4 regions of the Gottfriedia sp. NPDC056225 genome follow, and region 4 is predicted to be linked to each of the others. Evidence: riboswitches for the same ligand, from Rfam matches in the RefSeq annotation. Region 4 holds a riboswitch; each other region holds the start of a gene.
What was found. Region 4 has a riboswitch for S-adenosylmethionine ahead of ACFCYN_RS06560 (methionine ABC transporter ATP-binding protein). Riboswitches for the same ligand answer to the same signal wherever they lie in the genome.
Positions count from the first base shown of each region.

Region 1: another riboswitch for S-adenosylmethionine. It lies ahead of metK (methionine adenosyltransferase); the one in region 4 lies ahead of ACFCYN_RS06560 (methionine ABC transporter ATP-binding protein).
Region 2: another riboswitch for S-adenosylmethionine. It lies ahead of metE (5-methyltetrahydropteroyltriglutamate--homocysteine S-methyltransferase); the one in region 4 lies ahead of ACFCYN_RS06560 (methionine ABC transporter ATP-binding protein).
Region 3: another riboswitch for S-adenosylmethionine. It lies ahead of ACFCYN_RS16485 (bifunctional homocysteine S-methyltransferase/methylenetetrahydrofolate reductase); the one in region 4 lies ahead of ACFCYN_RS06560 (methionine ABC transporter ATP-binding protein).

Region 1 is NZ_JBHJTJ010000005.1:31,624-34,796, reverse strand. It holds gene metK (methionine adenosyltransferase) at 23-1,219, opposite strand; SAM riboswitch class I at 1,429-1,543, opposite strand; gene pckA (phosphoenolpyruvate carboxykinase (ATP)) at 1,844-3,173, shown strand, end outside.
Region 2 is NZ_JBHJTJ010000019.1:21,216-24,388, reverse strand. It holds gene metE (5-methyltetrahydropteroyltriglutamate--homocysteine S-methyltransferase) at 1-1,185, opposite strand, end outside; cobalamin riboswitch at 1,346-1,541, opposite strand; SAM riboswitch class I at 1,646-1,757, opposite strand; gene ACFCYN_RS13770 (PadR family transcriptional regulator) at 2,347-2,670, shown strand; gene ACFCYN_RS13765 (DUF1048 domain-containing protein) at 2,672-3,049, shown strand; gene ACFCYN_RS13760 (DUF1048 domain-containing protein) at 3,068-3,173, shown strand, end outside.
Region 3 is NZ_JBHJTJ010000026.1:37,001-40,173, forward strand. It holds gene shc (squalene--hopene cyclase) at 1-1,535, shown strand, start outside; SAM riboswitch class I at 1,650-1,753, shown strand; gene ACFCYN_RS16485 (bifunctional homocysteine S-methyltransferase/methylenetetrahydrofolate reductase) at 1,833-3,173, shown strand, end outside.
Region 4 is NZ_JBHJTJ010000006.1:58,988-62,160, reverse strand. It holds gene ACFCYN_RS06575 (ribonuclease M5) at 1-6, shown strand, start outside; gene ACFCYN_RS06570 (thioredoxin family protein) at 22-345, shown strand; gene ACFCYN_RS06565 (hypothetical protein) at 548-910, shown strand; SAM riboswitch class I at 1,027-1,138, shown strand; gene ACFCYN_RS06560 (methionine ABC transporter ATP-binding protein) at 1,276-2,289, shown strand; gene ACFCYN_RS06555 (methionine ABC transporter permease) at 2,291-2,959, shown strand; gene metQ (methionine ABC transporter substrate-binding lipoprotein MetQ) at 2,982-3,173, shown strand, end outside.

The DNA of each region.
Region 1 (3,173 bases), on a different contig from region 4:
GTATTCAGCCTTAATCTTATTATTATAGACCTGCTTCAGTTTTTAAAGCTTCTGCTTTGTCAGTACGCTCCCAAGGAAGATCGATATCTGTACGGCCGAAGTGACCATAAGCAGCAGTTTGTTTGTAAATCGGACGACGTAAGTCAAGCATTTTGATAATTCCAGCTGGACGTAGGTCGAAGTTGTTGCGAATTACTTCAACTAATTTTTCTTCTGAAACTTTACCTGTACCAAAAGTATCAATAGCGATTGAAACTGGTTTAGCTACACCAATTGCATATGCTAATTGAACTTCAGCTTTATCAGCTAAGCCAGCAGCTACGATGTTTTTCGCAACGTAACGTGCAGCGTAAGCAGCAGAACGGTCAACTTTAGTTGCATCTTTACCAGAGAATGCGCCACCACCGTGACGAGCATATCCACCGTAAGTATCAACGATAATTTTACGACCTGTTAAACCTGCATCACCTTGAGGTCCACCAATTACGAAACGACCTGTTGGGTTGATAAAGAATTTTGTATTTTCATCAATTAACTCAGCTGGTACAACTGGTTTAATTACAAGTTCTTTAATATCATTTTCGATTTGAGCTTGAGTAGCTTCTGGACCATGTTGTGTTGATACAACGATTGCATCAATACGAACTGGTTTGTTGTTTTCATCATACTCAACAGTTACTTGAGTTTTACCGTCTGGACGTAAGTAAGAAACTGTTTCATTTTTTCTAACTTCCGTTAAACGGCGAGCAATTTTGTGTGATAATGAAATTGGAAGTGGCATTAATTCAGGTGTTTCATTTACAGCAAAACCGAACATTAAACCTTGGTCACCTGCTCCGATTGCTTCGATTTCTTCATCTGACATGCTACCTTCACGTGCTTCTAACGCTTGGTCTACACCTAAAGCGATATCTGCTGATTGCTCATCAATAGAAGTTAAAACTGCACATGTATCTGCATCAAATCCGTATTTTGCACGATCATAACCGATTTCACGGATTGTTTCACGAACGATTTTTGGAATATCTACATAAGTAGAAGTTGTGATTTCACCTGCAACAAGTACTAGACCTGTTGTAACTGATGTTTCCGCTGCTACACGAGCATTCGGATCATTTGCTAAAATTGCATCAAGAATTGAATCTGAGATTTGGTCACAGATTTTATCTGGATGTCCTTCTGTAACTGATTCTGAAGTAAATAAACGACGTTGTGACATTGAGTCCCCTCCTAAATTGAATTGACGGATCTCTTTTTTCTCAACATAAGAATAAAAAGTTTGTTCCTATTCCTATGTTTCCCATTTAAGATAAAGATAACTCAGTGTAAATTACGAAATTGCCACTGTATTTAAGTTTTGAGCAAAAAAAAAGCCTTCCTCTTATCAAATATTACCTGAGGAAAGGGTTCTTGGTTATTTGCCTTTCGCTCTTATCGTTCAAGACATAAAAAAAAGTCTTGCATCAGGTTCAGCACCTTTCACTAAAAGTGAGGTTGCTGGGCTTCGTAGGGCCTGTATCCCTCCACCTACTCGGGATAAGAGAGTATCCGTATGAAAAGTATCATATTAAAATTTCACTTTCTTGTCAACAACTTTCATCATTACTTTTAACATAATTCTACAATAACTTTTAATTTCTATTTAAATGGAAATTACTATTTATCATATTCTTTTGACGAAATTACACCTATTAATTAAATCATTTTACTCAAATTTATTTTTTAATGAAATTCATAACACATTTTACTAACTAATAGTATACACTATTAAAATAAATGTGTTATACTATTTATCGAGATACCTACATGGCAGACAAATATATTTAAAGGATGGTATTAGTATATGAAGACAGTTGATGTAAACTTTGAATTAAACGAATTACTTACTAGTAATCAAATGTATAACCAACTTAGCGTTTCTGAGTTAGTTGAAAAAGTCCTAACAAGACAAGAAGGAATTTTAACGTCAACAGGAGCAGTTAGCGTTTCAACAGGCAAATATACTGGACGTTCACCTAAGGATAAATTTATTGTTAAAGAGGCATCTGTTGAAAATTTAATCGATTGGGGTTCAGTAAACCAACCAATCTCTGCTGACGTATTCGAAAAATTATATAGCAAAGTACTTAACTACTTAAAAGATCGTAACGAACTATTCTTATTCAAAGGATTTGCTGGCGCAGATACTGAGTACCGTTTACCTATCCAAGTAATTAACGAATTTGCATGGCACAACCTATTTGCTCATCAATTATTTATTCGCCCAACTGAGCAAGAACTTCTAACTCATGAAGCTGAGTTTACAATTGTTTCTGCTCCGACATTTAAAGCAGACCCAGTAGTAGATGGAACAAATTCAGAGGCATTTGTTATTGTATCATTTGAAAAGAAAATAATCTTAATTGGTGGTACTGAATACGCTGGAGAAATGAAAAAATCTATTTTCTCTATCATGAATTTCCTATTACCACAAAATAATGTTTTACCAATGCACTGTTCTGCCAACGTTGGTAGCGAAGGCGATGTAGCATTATTCTTTGGTCTTTCTGGAACTGGTAAAACTACATTATCTGCTGATGCAGACCGTAAATTAATCGGTGATGACGAGCATGGCTGGTCAGATAATGGTGTATTCAATATTGAAGGCGGTTGCTACGCTAAATGTATCAACTTAACTTTTGAAAAAGAGCCACAAATTTTCTCTGCAATTAAATTTGGAACTGTTTTAGAAAATGTAGTTGTTAAATCTGATAGCCGTTTAGCTGACTATGATGATACAACTTTAACAGAAAATACTCGTGCTGCATACCCAATGCAAGCAATTCAAAATATCATTGAGCCAAGCGTTGCTGGACATCCACATGCAATTATCTTTTTAACTGCTGATGCATTTGGAGTATTACCTCCAATCAGCAAATTAACAAAAGAGCAAGCAATGTACCACTTCTTAAGTGGATTTACTAGTAAATTAGCAGGTACTGAGCGTGGTGTTACATCTCCACAAGTAACATTCTCAACATGTTTCGGATCACCATTCTTACCGCTTCCAGCTGTAGAATATGCAAAAATGCTTGGTGAAAAAATTGAAAAACATAATGTAAATGTATTCTTAGTAAACACTGGTTGGACTGGTGGAGAATATGGCGTTGGTAAACGTATGAATCTTTCTTACA
Region 2 (3,173 bases), on a different contig from region 4:
GTTTCGAACGGATGATTTATTTAATGCTTGAATTGCATTTGTACTTGCTTCAATTTCTGCTTGAATCGAAGTTTTCCCATCTTGTAAACCTTTTGCTAATACAAAAATTTCATTTAGTTTTTCATCAGCAAAAGATAGCGCAACCTTTAGCACATCATCAATTGTACTTTCATTATTCGCTGTTACAGGAGAATGTAATAAGCTTGATGAAGGTTGGATAATAAGCTGATCCTTTGAAACGAACTCAGTGATTTCTTCAAGAAGGGCATATTTATGCTCAAGATTTGCACGCCATATGTTACGTCCGTCAATCACACCAGCAGCAAGTACTTTATCTTTTGGGAAACCATATTTTTTAATGGCAGCAAGGTTACGACCGTTATCATAAATAAAATCAAGACCAATTCCTTGAACAGGGAGTGAAACTACTTCTTCGTAGAAATCAACGCTCTCAAAATAAGTTTGAAGAATCACATTCACATTAGGTGCTGCTTCATGCAATGCTTCATATATATCGTTAAATAATGCAACTTCTTCTTTTGAAATAGATGTAGATAAGATTGGTTCATCTATTTGAACCCACTCAACACCTTCTGTTTGTAATTCTCGTAATAGATCGGCATAAAGTGGTACAAATTGATTTACAATCTTTTTAAACTCAGTTTCTTTATATCCTTTAGACAGTTTTACAAATGTTACTGGCCCCAAGATAACTGGTTTCCCTTCAATACCAAGCTTTTGTTTAGCCTCTTTATAAAATTGTAGTGGACGGTTATCGACAAGAGTAGGTGCTACTTCTCCCAATTCTGGAACAATATAGTGATAGTTTGTGTTAAACCATTTTGTCATTTCAGATGCAACTGCACTTTTTGAACCGCGTGCTATTTCAAAATAAGTTTCAAGTGATACTTTTCCTCCTGCATATTCAAAGCGCTTAGGTACGAGACCGAACATAACAGTTGTGTCGAGAACATGGTCATATAAGCTAAAATCTCCTACTGGAATTAAATCGATACCTTGATTTTTTTGCTTTTGAAGATGCTGCAAACGAATCGCTTCAATTTGCTTTAAAAAATCTTCTTTTTCTAGTTTACCTGCCCAAAATTGTTCAAGTGCTTTTTTCCATTCACGCTTTTCACCAATTCTTGGATAACCTATATTTGAACTTTTTACACTGTTTACCATTCTAATACACTCCTTATATGTTTGCTTTTGTATTTTCTTCCCAACAAAAAAGTCTCCCTTTTCAAATAGAAAAGAGAGACTCATACGCATAACTAACTAGAGTTGAGATATTGCTGATCCCAAATCACGTATTCCTCACTCCCCCCTATACATCCGTAGGTACAAGCGCATACAATAGGCAGGTCTCCTGACTTAGGATCAAACGCTTCTTATCCCTTCCCATTTCAGAGAATGAAACAGTGGTTGAATGATAAGTTGCTCCCCAATACAGTGGCGGGACCGTGTCGGATTCTAACCGACTTCCCTTTTAAGCTGTGTAAATAATTCTTAACAGCACCTTTTGCATTTTTATGAAATTATTATTAAGAAAATTGAAGATGATCATTTCTAACAAACCTTCAAAACGACAAAAGCCCTCGCTACTTTATAAGTGAGAGGGCTACAAAATTTATGGAATCCTCTCTTATTTTCCAAAGCAATTTGCTTTGCAGGAATTAGCACCTTTTCAACAAAAAACGTTGAATGGTTGCCGGGCATCATCGGGCCAGTCCCTCCGCCACTCTCAATAAGAGTTTAATAATTTATAATGTTTTGAATTAATTGTCATGATAGCATGATAAACATAGTCTGTCAAAATAAAATAAAAAATGTTCGCTACAGAAAAGTTTAAAAAAGAGGGAATGTATATTTTGTATATATAGATAATACATTAGAATCAATCCAGAACACGGTTAGATTCAGTGGTCTAAGTAATTTTATTTTGATCTAGTTCTTAACTAAAAATTTTTTTGATCAACTTTACAATCCTACTACTCGGTGATACAATGTACCTGTACTTAGCAATACTGAATACCAGTAATACTAAATAGTTAAATTTTTTTTAAAAAAAGGTTCACATTTCTTCTACTTAGTAATACTATATACTATTACTAAGTAATACGGAGTATCAGTCGCACTAGATAGCTGAAAAAGAGTTCATATAAAAATGAACAGTAAAAGCATTGATCTATAGGCTATTTAGTTTTTCTATTGTCCGGTACTAAGTATTACTGAATATCTGTATCACTAATTAGTAGAAAGTGTGTTTTGTGCTCAGCTAATTGCTGTTTAAGTTAATAGACCTAAAAATTATTTCACAAAAGTAAAAAGGAGGTGTACGCTATGGAAAATTTAACAGAAATGCTTAAAGGTTCATTGGAAGGTTGTGTACTTGAAATCATCAGTCGCGGTGATACTTACGGCTACGAAATTACTCGTCTTCTTAATGACTTAGGATTCACTGAAGTTGTCGAAGGAACAGTCTACACCATTTTGATTCGGTTGGAAAAGAAAGAGATGGTAAATATCGAGAAAAAACGGTCTGAAATGGGACCGCCTCGTAAGTTTTATTCATTAAACGAAGCAGGGCGTGAGGAATTACAACAATTTTGGAAAAGATGGAATTTTGTTTCATCAAAAATCAATATACTAAAGGGGGAACGATAGTATGAAAAAATTTATTGAGTTAATCATTGGTGATATAGAAAGCAAAAAAGAATATAAAGCATTTATGAAAAAGGTAAATTCTCTACCGAAAGATTACGCATTTGTGTTCAAAAAGATTCAAAAGTACATGTGGAATTTCGGTTATGGATTTGGTGAAGAAATCATTAATTTGTATGAACTGTTTGAGGCTAGTTCAGCAGAAGGAAAGCATGTGCTAGATGTAACCGGTGAAGACGTAGCAGCATTTGCCGACGAATTGATGGCTCTCTCTAAACTAGGTGGAGAATCGTCAGGCTTTTTCGGAGGTAAAGTAGAGTTGGAAAAAGATATTGAGAGTAGAGTCGAACAGCAAGTAAAGATATGGACGAATAAAAAATAAAAGTAGGGGGCTAAAAAAATGGTGAATTTTTTCAAAAAGATACTTGATGACAAAAAAGAATACAAAGAAATGATGGCGCGAGTAGAAGCATTGCCAGTCGATTACCAAGAAGCCTATAAAAAAA
Region 3 (3,173 bases), on a different contig from region 4:
CTGAAAAATTCATTCGAGAAAATGGTGGAATAAAAAAAACACATTTTATGCTTAAAATGATTCTTGCCATTCACGGTTTAATTGACTATCCAAAGTTGTTTTACTTTCCAATGAGCTATTTTTTATTACCTGATAAAATGCCATTAAGTTTATTTGATTTAAGTAATTATGCTAGGGTTCATTTAGTGCCTATGATTCTATGTATTAATAAACGGTTTAAAGTGAAATTAAAAGATGATCTAAATATTGATAATCTTTTAGAAGACAGTGAAATGGAATGGTTTAACGAAGAGCGGGGGACATTTTATCAATTTATTCTTGAAGAAGGGAAGAAGCTTGCTTCCTATCCTTTATATTTTCATCAAAAAGGCTATGAAAAGGCTGAACGATTTATTTTAGATCGGATTGAAACAAATGGAACCTTTTATAGCTATGCTAGTTCTACATTTTATATGGTTTATGCTTTGATGGCTTTAGGATATGAAGTTTCATCTTCCGTCATTCAAAATGCACTACAAGGACTCCTTTCATATGCGACGAATACAGATGCTGGACTTCATATTCAAAATTCACCATCAAAAGTTTGGGATACTGCTTTATTGTCATATGCAATTCAAGAAGCTGGTTATTCAAGTAATGAACCCAGTGTTTCAAAGTCTATTCATTACTTAATTTCTAAACAACAAGATTTGATTGGTGACTGGTCAGTACACGCTAAAAATTTAAGCCCTGGTGGCTGGGGATTTTCTGATGTGAATTCATTTATACCAGATAATGATGATACGGGTGCCGTTTTGAGGGCACTATCAAGAAGTGCAATGTATCAACCAAACTTTCAAGAAAGTTGGTTAAAAGGCGTTCATTTTTTACTTGGATTGCAAAATGGCGATGGTGGTTGGGGAGCATTCGAAAAAAACGTAACGAATAAGTGGCTAACTCTTTTACCGATTGAAAATGCAAAAGATGCGATTATTGATCCTTCTACTCCTGATTTAACAGGGCGTATATTGGAGTTTATTGGCAACTATACATCAATTTCTAATGATGACCCAATTGTTAAAAAAGCAGCTGATTGGTTGTTTAAAAACCAGAAATCAAATGGTAGTTGGTATGGTAGATGGGGAATTTGTTATTTATATGGTACGTGGGCAGCAATTACTGGTTTAAGAGCTGTGGGGGTTTCTAAAAATCATGAAGCAATTAAAAAAGCTGAGAAATGGTTAGTTTCGATTCAAAATGTGGACGGAGGTTGGGGAGAATCAGGATTTTCAACGGTTAAAGGTTCTTATATTCCATTAAAGTATAGTACACCTAGTCAAACTGGCTGGGCAATTGATGCCTTACTGACAATTCGAAATAAAGATGATGAAGTGATTAAAAGAGGGATTAACTATTTAGTTTCTCAAAATGAAATTTCTAATAAGGCGCTATCATATCCTACAGGACTTGGACTACCAGGTCAATTTTATATTAATTATCATAGCTATAATGAAATCTACCCTTTACTAGCGTTAGCACACTTTAAAAATAGTTAAATAATAAAATTATGTAAAGTGAATAAATTTATTTTTGGAAATTTTTCAATAAATGGCTTTCTTTTATCATATAAATATAGTAAACTTACTTCATTGAATAAAAAAACTAAATAATCCTTATCGAGAGTGGTGGAGGGACTGGCCCTTTGAAACCCGGCAACTTTAGCTTATGCTAAAAAGTGCTAAATCCAGCATGTTTAAAACATGAGAGATAAGGCGTAAATTAAACGTTAACGTCATTCTTTCATTTTTTGAGAGAATGGCGTTTTTTATTTTATATAAACAGGAAGTGATGAAATGGGCTTGTTGGAAAAGTTAAGTAGTGGAATTGTTTTAGGTGATGGTGCAATGGGTACACTTTTGTATTCAGGAGGGCTACACAGTTGCTTTGAAGAACTCAATATTACTGAACGGGATCGAATCATTCATATTCATGAACAATATATAGATGCTGGTGCAGAAGTTATTCAAACAAATTCGTACGGTGCAAATGCTGGAAAGCTAAGACAATATGGGTTAGAGAAGTTGGTAAAACAAATCAACCAAATGGCTGTAAGAAATGCTAGAGCTGCTTCGAAGGGAAGAGCCTTAGTTATTGGTGGTATTGGTGGAATGAAATATGTTGGATCTACGTTTACAACTCCTTTAGAACGGGAAATGATGTTGCTTGAGCAAGCTTCAGCACTTCTAGAAGAAGGCGTAGATGGAATCATGCTTGAAACATTTTACGATGAAAATGAATTATACGATGCTGTAAATCTACTAAGAGGAAGAACGGATTTACCAATTATTTCTCAAGTAACACTACAAGAAATTGGGATTATGCAAAGTGGCCAATATATCGAGAAAATACTTCCTAGATTAGTTGATTTGGGGGCGGATGTAGTCGGTATCAATTGTCATTTAGGACCACTACATATGTTAGAATCGCTAAATACAGTATCATTACCAACAAATGGTTACTTATCTGCATTTCCAAATTCAGGCTTACCATTGTATGCAGAAGGGAAATACGAATACAAATCGAATCCAGAATATTTTGAAGATATGGCTAAACCATTTATCGAACAAGGTGTAAGACTAATTGGTGGGTGCTGTGGTACTACACCGGCACATATTGCGGCTTTACGAAAAAAGATTGATACTTTACAACCCGTTACAAAAAAAGAAGTGAAGAGCAGAACGATTAAAATTACAATCCCAAAGCAAGTAGAGCAAAAGGATGAGACTTTGCCAGAAAAAGCAAAACAAAAAACGACGATTATCGCTGAACTTGATCCTCCGAAAACTTTACAAACGAGAAAGTTTTTTGAAGGAGCAAAGGCGTTACATTCTGCAGGAGCTGATGCGATTACGTTAGCAGATAATCCACTAGCTTCACCGAGAATCTCGAATGTGGCAATGGCTTCTCTGTTACAGCGATTAGACGTTCCAGTCTTAACGCATTTGACTTGTCGTGATCGCAATATGATTGGACTTCAATCTCACTTAATGGGGTTATCGACTTTAGGTTTAAATGAAATTCTTGCGATTACAGGAGACCCAGCAAGAGTCGGAGATTTTCCTGGTGCAACTTCAGTTTATGATGTGGCATCACTTGATCTTATTCGAATGATTAAAGAAATGAATGAAGGCAGA
Region 4 (3,173 bases):
AATTAAAGAGGAATAATGATCATGCAGCAATGGACAAAGACAGATTTAATGCAAAGAATACAGTCAAAAGAGACTACCGTGATATATATATATACCGCAATGTGTGGTACATGCCAAGTAGCATCAAAAATGCTAGAAATTGTTAACGAGATTCTGCCAAATTTACCAATGAGTAAGGTAAATATTAATGAAATTGTGGAGGAAGCTCAAAGCTGGAAGATCGAAAGTGTACCTTGTTTACTTATTTTTGAAAATGGGGAAATGAAACAAAAAATCTACGCTTTCCAATCTGTTCCATATTTACATGAACTGTTAAAAAAATATAATTTATATATTAAACGATGAGTGCATACGAAATGATGCGCTCTTTTTTAATTGCCTTAAACTATTTCCTGTTTTTAGACATATTTCTCGGGAAATGAGTTGAATGGTGTAGAAAAAATATTAAATAATAGATTTTTATCAAGTAAATGTCGAGCGAAATATAAAGAACACACCTCTAATCTATGAGAAAATAGATTAAAGAATCCAAAAAGAGGTGTTTAAGATGGAAATTAAGGAGTGGGTTGGACAAGCTAGAAACTTATTTATAAAAAAAGAATATTTACAAATTATTTTACCAATTGAAGAAAAAATAGTTGAGTTTAACGGAATAAATGAAAAACTATTTGTTAGATTTAGCAAAAAGGCACCTTTTATTGAGGTAATCGATCGCTCAATACCTCAACTTAGAGTTAACTTTACAAAAGATGGATGGGAATCGTTATATTCAGGTTCGCAAAGATTAAGTCTATTGTTAAAACTAAATGATGCTTCATTTGACGGAAATTACCGCTTATTACTACTGATTGAAACAATTTTTCAATATACAGGTGTAGAAAGTGATAAAAAACTTTTGGAAAATTGTTGACAACTTGTGTCTAAGTTTGTAGAATGAGAATTACGTTAAAGCAAGCAGTATTTACTAAGGAATATTGGTAAGTAAGCTATAAAATACGTTGACAACTTTATATAATCGTAAGTTAACTCTTATCGAGAGAGGTGGAGGGACTGTGCCCTATGAAACCCAGCAACCGTCAATGATCGTCATTGAAATGGTGCTAATTCCTGCAAAGCAAATTGCTTTGAGAGATGAGAGAAAGGAATACTTTTTGTATGTAAAACCTTTCTGCTCATGTGAGTTGAAAGGTTTTTTTGTATTATGCGACTAAAAAAGTACGTTCTTACAAAAAATTGAAGAATGAGTTGTTAGAATGTTTTGAAAGGAGAACTAGTATGATTCAAATAAATAATGTAAGTAAAATATACAAGGGTAAAAAAGGCACAGTTACCGCGGTACAAAATGTATCGTTAACGATTAGTGCAGGTGAGATTTTTGGCATGATCGGATATAGCGGCGCAGGGAAAAGTACGCTATTACGTATGCTAAATGGACTTGAATCACCAACATCAGGTGAGGTTATTATTAATGGTCAATCTATTTCGAAATGTTCATCTAGTCAATTAAGAAAAGCAAGACAGAAGATAGGAATGATTTTCCAACATTTTAATTTATTATGGTCAAGAACTGTATTAGAAAATATACTTTTCCCACTTGAAATTGCTAAAGTACCTAAACAGGAAAGCATTACTCGTGCGAAGGAATTAGTCAAACTAGTGGGACTTGAAGGAAGAGAAAATGCTTATCCTTCTGAACTAAGTGGTGGACAAAAGCAACGTGTTGGAATTGCAAGAGCATTAGCTAATAATCCAGATGTTCTTTTATGTGATGAAGCAACTTCTGCATTAGATCCAGAAACTACTGATTCAATCTTAGCTTTGCTTACAAATATTAATAAGCAGTTAGGTATTACAATTATTCTAATCACACATGAAATGCATGTTATACAAAAAATTTGCCAACGAGTTGCCGTAATGGAAAATGGACAAGTTGTAGAAGAAGGCCATGTTGTAGATGTATTTACACATCCTAAACAATCAATTACGAAGAAATTTGTAAAGCAAATTAAAGGCACAGATGAAGAATTGGACAATGAAGTAATTTCTAAAAGTGTTGGGAATGATAATACTTACAAGCTAACGTTTAAAAATGGACAAGCAGACCAACCGCATATTTCTGAAGTAGTAAAACACTTTGAAATTGAAGTGAATATTTTACAAGGAAAAATTGTTCAAACCGCTGAAGGCTCTTATGGGACAATGAAAATTCAACTTGTTGGAGATAGAAATAACATCAAAGACGCAATTGCTTATTTAGAATCAAAACAAGTTGAAGTGGAGGTAGCATAAGATGACACAACTTTTTCAAAATGTTGATTGGGAAGCTATGCGTATAGCAACTCAAGAAACATTATTTATGACAGTTATAGGTGCGGTGGCAACGTTTATTTTTGGATTAATAATCGGTTTATTCTTATTTTTAACTAGTAAAGACCAACTTCTTGAAAATAAATTTTTTAATACAATCCTAGCAGCGTTTGTAAATATTTTTCGTTCAATACCGTTTATCATATTAATCATTTTACTAATTCCGTTTACAATCTTTATTCTTGGTTCAATGCTTGGTGCAAAAGCAGCATTACCTGCACTTATTATCGGTGCTGCACCATTCTATGCAAGAATGGTTGAGATCGGCTTACGTGAAATAGATAAAGGTGTAATTGAAGCTGCAAGAGCAATGGGAGCTAGTACTTTCACAATCATCGTAAAAGTGTTAATTCCAGAAGCATTACCAGCAATTATCTCAGGTTTAACAGTTACTACTATTGCGATTGTTGGTTATACAGCAATGGCTGGTGTAGTAGGTGGTGGTGGACTTGGTAACTTAGCATTTATGGAAGGATACCAACGTTCAAATAACGAAGTGACATTTGTTGCGACAATTATTATTTTATTAATCGTATTTATTCTTCAATTTATTGGTGATTTAATTACAACAAAAATAGATAAAAGAGCTTAATGATATTAGGGAGGAAACGACAGTGAAATTCAAAAGAATCGCAGGAATTTTAGGAGCAGGTGTATTAGCATTATCTTTAGCAGCATGTGGTGCTAATAATAAAGATAAAGAATTAGTAGTAGGTGCATCAAATGTACCTCACGCAGTTATTTTAGAACAAGCTAAACCAATTCTTAAAAAAGAAGGAATTAACTTGAAAATTGTTAAATTCCAA